Regions from separate parts of the Serratia sp. D1N4 genome, predicted to be linked through region 1. Evidence: predicted binding sites of a transcription regulator. Region 1 holds the regulator's gene; the other holds the start of a gene.
What was found. Region 1 encodes ArgR, which controls arginine synthesis, uptake and breakdown. Its sites were predicted from a motif close to ANTGAATAAAAATACANT; they were not measured.

Region 1 (3,499 bases):
CTATTCTTGCCACGTTGGCCGCGCTGCGTGGCAAAGTGGGGGGCACCGCACGTATTCTGGCGGTATTGGAGCCCCGTTCCAACACCATGAAGATGGGGATCAGCAAAAACGATCTGGCCCCTTCGTTGGGGCGCGCTGATGAAGTGTTCCTGTTCCAGCCGCATCACATTCCTTGGCAGGTAGCCGAAGTGGCTGATGCCTGTGTGCAAGCGGCGCATTGGAGTGCCGATCTCGAGACGCTGGTGGAGATGATCGTCAAAACGGCGCAGCCAGGTGACCATATTCTGGTGATGAGCAACGGCGGATTTGGCGGTATTCATGACAAACTGCTGGCGGCTTTGGCTAAAAAGGCCGAGCCGAAAGAAGCCTACTGAAGAGACTTCTCTCATCTATCACGTTATGGCCGCGAAAGCGGCCTTTTTTACGCCGATAAAAAAGCCCTCGCGAGCGAGGGCAATAGGGTTCGTTGAATAGGACGACGAGGTTTTCTAGGAAAACGGCATTTATCTCAGAACTCGGCAGTGGCAGTGACGAGGGCAGTTCAGCAAATGCGTTTTCTTAGTGATTACTTGTAAATTTCAGCAGTGGCGTGGAAGTTACCTTCGTTGCGTGCTTCGATCACACGATACGCGGTTGCCCCTTTGGCATCGGCTTTGGCAGACAGCGCCTGACGGATATCTGAAGGCGCTGCACCGACACCGCTGACGGTGATGGTACCTACGGATTGCAATTTTTCGGCCTGCGATGCATCAATGGATTGTGCTGCAAAAGAGCCAAAAGAAAGCATAGAGAGAAGGCTGATTGCTGCAATGGTGGTTTTAATTTTCATGATTAATCCTCTTTGTATTCTTTTATCAGTTCCAATGAACTGTGATTTACGTCACGAAAATGAGTATACATCTAGTAACTACAAAAATTAATAGCCCGCTAACAATTTATAGTGAAACTTTATTCGTTCATCACTATTTTTAAGAATCTAATGGAATAAAAGGCGATGATAAAATGAGCAGTTGATGTTAAATTTATGTAATTTCAACAGGCTAAGTGCTTTTGACTAAAAGTGCGGAATATCACAGATACTACTGATTGCTCACGCGAGAATGTCATTGAAATGTGCTGTAAGTCGGTAAAGAAGCAGTTTTAAACGTGGGGGAGTAGGTCGAGGTGCGAGCGTTATGGCGAGAGAACGTTAACAAAATACGGCCGTCAGCCCTATTTTGTTAACGGAATAGCATCACAGTTCTTGTTCGAACAACGTAAGAATGGCTTCAAACAGTTGGCGTGCGGTAAACGTGCTGGCGGGGGTGACGAAGATCGTATCATCACCGGCGATAGTGCCGAGGATCCCTTCGGATTTGCCCAGGGAATCCAGCAAGCGCGCAATTAACTGTGCGGCGCCTGGGCTGGTATGGATCACCACGATGGCATCATTGTGATCGACATCCAGCACCAGATTCTTCAGCGGGCTGGTGGTGGTGGGCACACCGAGTTCCGCCGGAAGGCAATACACCATCTCCATTTTGGCATTGCGTGTGCGCACCGCGCCGAACTTGGTCAGCATGCGAGACACTTTGGATTGGTTAATGTTCTCGAAGCCTTCTTCTTGCAGCGCTAAAACGATCTCGCCTTGAGAACTGAATTTTTCTTCTTTCAATAACGCCTTGAACGCTTTGATCAGATCTTCCTGCTTTGCGGGATTACGCATTCTGCACCGTGGAATGTTGACAATGGATGTCATTATTATGCATATAAATGAATTTTTATGCAATATTGACGTGCCAAGATAAAAGAGTAATGCGCGGAAAATAAGGAAGGGCCGGGATTTTAACAAAATCCGCACCTCATGAATATGCCCGTTGGGCGTGGGAAACGAGTCAGCTCCCCGGTAAAGAAAATGTTATTAAAATGATGTTGTTCTGATGTTATGTAAGGGTGTAATGTAACCGCCGGTTAACTCGCCCGTGAAGAACCTCGCACTATTTTCGATTAGTGTGCGCTATGCCCTTAATGCGTAAGCTATTTAATCTAAAATGATCGCGACATCGGCCATTTTATTGCGCCAGCTCTAAAACCGACTGTTAATAGGTTGTTTTTAAAGGTGTAATAAATTAAGGTCCGAGACCAAAGAATTCACGGCGCTTTTATATTTAAGATAATAAAGGAGTATAGGATGAAAGTTGCAGTTCTCGGTGCTGCTGGCGGTATCGGCCAGGCCCTCGCCCTTCTACTCAAAACCCAGCTTCCTTCAGGTTCTGAACTCACCCTCTACGACATTGCCCCTGTTACCCCAGGCGTTGCCGTTGACTTAAGCCACATCCCAACCGCAGTTAAAATTAAAGGCTTCAGTGGTGAAGATGCAACTCCTGCGCTGCACGGTGCCGATGTGGTGCTGATTTCTGCCGGTGTTGCTCGTAAGCCTGGTATGGATCGTTCAGATCTGTTTAATGTGAATGCCGGTATCGTGCGTAACCTGATCGAGCAAGTGGCTAAAACCTGCCCGAAAGCCTGCATTGGTATCATCACCAACCCGGTGAATACCACGGTAGCGATTGCCGCAGAAGTGCTGAAGAAAGCCGGTGTTTACGACAAGAACAAACTGTTTGGCGTCACCTCGCTGGATATTATCCGTTCCAACACCTTCGTGGCTGAGCTGAAAGGCAAAAAGCCGGAAGAGCTGGAAGTACCGGTCATCGGTGGCCACTCTGGTGTGACCATTCTGCCACTGCTGTCGCAGATCCCTGGCGTGAGCTTTACCGCGAAGGAAGTGGCTGATCTGACCAAGCGTATCCAGAATGCGGGTACCGAAGTGGTTGAAGCTAAAGCCGGTGGCGGTTCAGCAACCCTGTCTATGGGCCAGGCGGCTGCGCGCTTCGGTTTGTCTCTGGTGCGTGCGCTGAGCGGCGAGAAAGGCGTGGTGGAATGTGCTTATGTTGAAGGTGATGGCAAGTATGCCCGCTTCTTCGCACAGCCACTGCTGTTAGGTAAAAACGGTGTTGAAGAACGTAAAGACATCGGTGCTTTGAGCGCGTTCGAACAACAAGCGCTGAACGAAATGCTGGACGTGCTGCACAAAGATATCGAACTGGGCGAAAAATTTATCAATAACTGATAGCGCCAGTTCGATTAGCTTTACAAAAGCCGCCGGAACAACAGTCCGGCGGCTTTTTTATTTGTCTCATGATTTGATACGACTTTTTCGATCCAGCAGACGCTGCGTGTGCGGATCAAAATACCGGCTTGGCCAAATTTCCGCAGGATGAACATTCAATGCGTCGGCAATCAGCCATTCTCCTTTCGGCCAGGGGCGTGACAGCGCATTGGCGAGGGTGGATGAGCTTAGCCCTGCCTCGCGTGAAACCGCTGCCAATGTCGTCCCTCTCTTCTTTAATGCCGCTATTACGTCTGCTGGATGCCAGTCTGGGTTCCGTGAATTCATGTTTACATTCCTTTTTTGATTAGAGAAAGTTCTGTTAGTGGTATAACTAACAGGTCAGAATTA
Region 2 (3,499 bases), 700 kb from region 1:
CCATCTGCCGCGCCTGGCTCTCTACCCTTTGCAACAGCATTTCGCCACGCGACGAACTGCGGTAATCCGGGTGGACTGCCACACAGGCCATCTCACCAATTTTCTCTTCCAGGAATGGATAGAGTGCCGCACAGGCGATCGTCAGGTTATCGCGCTCGATAATCGTGAACTTGTCGATCTCCATTTCCAGCTGTTCCCGCGAACGGCGCACCAGAATACCTTGCTGCTCCAGCGGGCGAATCAGCTCGAGTATGCCACCGATGTCGTTGATCGTCGCACGGCGTACCTGTTCTGCGCTCTCCATAACGATCTGAGTACCGATACCGTCGCGTGAGAACAGTTCCTGCACCAGCGCTCCGTCCTCCTGATAGCTGATCAGGTGGCTGCGGCGCACACCGCTGCGGCAGGCTTTGACCGCACCGCGCAGGAAACGCACGGTGCCGGAGTAGTAATCGCCGGTTGCTTCCAACTGCTCAATGCGCTTTTGCGCATCGTTGGGGAACAACTCGGGCGCGATCTGCCCCTCTGCGTTAGCCACCCCTTGCGATGAGCAGAAACCAATCATTTTTTCTGCCTTCAGTTTGATGGCCAACTGCGTGGCCACCTCTTCCGAAGTCAGATTGAAGCTCTCGCCGGTAACGGAAACTGCCACCGGGCCAATCAGCACAATTGCATTGCTGTCGAGCTGGCGATGGATGGCTTCTTCATCGATACGGCGGATACGGCCGCTGTGGCAATAGTCAACGCCGTCATCCACACCGAGCGGTTGGGCAATGATAAAGTTGCCGCTCACCACGTTGATGTGCGCCCCTTGCAGCGGCGTGTTGTTCAGGCTCATGGAGAGCCGTGCGGTGATATCCAGTTGCAGCAGGCCAGCAGCCTGTTTGACCAGTTCCAGCGCATGGGCATCGGTAACGCGGGTATGCTTGTGATAAATCGGTTCGTAATTGTGCTGCGCCAGATTACTGTCAATCTGCGGCCGTGCACCATACACCACCACCAGACGGATCCCCAGGCTGTGCAATAGCCCGATATCATTGACGATACTGGAGAAATTTTCATGCTCGATGGCTTCCCCACCCAGCATGATGACAAACGTCTTGCCACGGTGAGCATTAATATAGGGAACTGAGTGACGGAATCCTTGGACCAGCTCTGTGCTACGTTCCTTCACGGCAAAACCTCTTTTGCATATTTATACGGTATTTTTGTATTTTTATTCTTTTATTGCCCCGATGGCAAGCAGGAATTTGCGTGGAGATCTTGGTTAACTCAGTTATTTCATTAACAAATTGAAAAAACATAAAAAGATTTCCTAATGACAGCCACGAATGGATTGGTTAAAGTTTTTGCCATTCTCACTTTTGGGTGTTTTCTTAAATCTTTATCGCTGCTGGAGCCGCATGCCTAACTCTAACCACAATCCAGGCCGCCGTCGTTTGTTACAGGGGGTTGCCGCAACCTGGTTGCTGAGTGTGAGCCGCGTAGGTTTTGCCGCCGCTGCGAATGTGATTGCCGTTCGCGTCTGGCCTTCCTCGACCTACACCCGCGTGACGTTGGAATCCAGCGTGCCGCTGAAATACCAACAGTTCGCGCTTGCCAATCCTGACCGCATCGAGATCGACATCGAAGGTGTTCACCTCAATAGCGTGCTCAAAGGGCTGGCTGGGCAGGTGCGCAAGGAAGACCCTTACCTAAAGCAGGCGCGCGTCGGCCAGTTCGATAAAAACACCGTCAGGTTGGTGTTGGAGCTTAAGCAGAGCGTTAGCCCGAATATGTTTAATTTGTCGCCGGTGGCTGAATACCGCAATCGACTGGTGGTGGATCTCTATCCCACCAAGGGCGGCACCGGCGAAGAGTATGATCCGCTACTGGCATTGCTGGAAGATTACAACAAAGGGGATCTGGAGCGATCGTTACCGGCGGAAGCGCCGCAGGCTGGTAAGGCAGGGCGCGATCGGCCGATGGTGATCGTGCTGGATCCAGGGCACGGCGGTGAAGACCCTGGTGCAATCGGCAAAAATAAGACGCGTGAAAAAGATGTGGTGTTGCAGATTGCGCGCCGTCTTAGTGCGCTTATCAAGCGTGAGCCGAACATGAAAGTGTTTATGACGCGCAACGATGACGTGTTTATCCCGCTGAAGGTGCGCGTGGCGAAAGCCCGCAAGCAGCGCGCCGATCTGTTTGTCTCCATCCATGCCGATGCGTTTAGCAACCGCACGGCGCGCGGCTCTTCGGTTTTTGCCCTGTCGACCAAGGGCGCGACCAGCAATACCGCCAAATTTCTGGCGCAGACCCAGAACGCTTCCGATGAGATTGGTGGCGTAAGCAAGAGCGGTGACCGCTATCTGGATCATACGCTGTTTGATTTGCTGCAAACCGCCACCATCAATGACAGCCTTAAATTCGGCAAGGAAGTGCTCAGCCGAATGGGGAAAATTAATCCTTTGCACAAAAAAAGTGTCGATCAGGCCGGTTTTGCCGTGCTAAAGGCGCCGGACATCCCGTCAATCCTGGTTGAAACGGCGTTTATCAGTAACATTGAGGAAGAACGCAAACTGCGTACCAGCCATTTTCAGCAGCAGATCGCGGAGTCTATTCTGGCGGGGATTAAGGCTTACTTCGCCAACGGCGGGGCGCAGGCTCGTCACTAACCAGTAGGGGCAGGATGCCCGGTTAATGGCAAGTTTCACAAACTCCAGATACAAAAAAACACCTGTTAAGGTGCTTGTTCGTGGTTATCAAGATTGGTTGCGGAGGCCGGATTTGAACCGACGACCTTCGGGTTATGAGCCCGACGAGCTACCAGGCTGCTCCACCCCGCGTCCGTCTTGATACTGATATTATCGAACCAACTTTCATGTGATACCGCTGGTACAGTATCGGTTGGTTGCGGGGGCCGGATTTGAACCGACGACCTTCGGGTTATGAGCCCGACGAGCTACCAGGCTGCTCCACCCCGCGTCCGTATAATACCTGTTTTTCCATCGGATTCAACCTTTTATCTGATACTGCTGTTGCAGTATCGGTTGGTTGCGGAGGCCGGATTTGAACCGACGACCTTCGGGTTATGAGCCCGACGAGCTACCAGGCTGCTCCACCCCGCGTCCGATGGAAGCGCACTATACTCTCCATGCGTTTTGTTGCAACCCTTTTTGCAAATATTCCCCTCAAAGCCATCTGTATGCTGAATTAGTCCTCAGATTGGCTTTTTTTTCATCATAATCACTTCACCGGGAATTTTTGGCGGCAAAGATTCCTTTATTTATAGCCGTTTGTTATCGTTCGCCGATAGAACATATCAGCCTGAGAGAGCATGTAATGAAAGGACGTTGGGGCAAATACCTGCTGGGTGGATTAGTGATTGCCGTACTGGCAGGGTGTTCATCAAAACCGACCGACCACGGGCAGCAGTATAAAGACGGCCGTCTGGATCAGGCGCTGGAGTTGGTGAATCAGCCCAACACCAGAGGCGTTCCCGTTAACGCCCAAGACTACT

Region 2: a site for ArgR is predicted at 1,208-1,225, ahead of argA (amino-acid N-acetyltransferase). Genes of this name have one in related genera too.

The regions. Positions count from the first base shown of each region.
Region 1 is NZ_CM137274.1:495,142-498,640, forward strand. It holds gene mpl (UDP-N-acetylmuramate:L-alanyl-gamma-D-glutamyl-meso-diaminopimelate ligase) at 1-374, shown strand, start outside; gene yhcN (peroxide/acid stress response protein YhcN) at 566-829, opposite strand; gene argR (transcriptional regulator ArgR) at 1,235-1,705, opposite strand; gene mdh (malate dehydrogenase) at 2,171-3,109, shown strand; gene ACX1CU_RS02130 (helix-turn-helix domain-containing protein) at 3,176-3,436, opposite strand.
Region 2 is NZ_CM137274.1:1,193,961-1,197,459, forward strand. It holds gene argA (amino-acid N-acetyltransferase) at 1-1,174, opposite strand, end outside; gene amiC (N-acetylmuramoyl-L-alanine amidase AmiC) at 1,404-2,654, shown strand; tRNA gene ACX1CU_RS05060 (tRNA-Met) at 2,749-2,825, opposite strand; tRNA gene ACX1CU_RS05065 (tRNA-Met) at 2,888-2,964, opposite strand; tRNA gene ACX1CU_RS05070 (tRNA-Met) at 3,031-3,107, opposite strand; gene mltA (murein transglycosylase A) at 3,322-3,499, shown strand, end outside.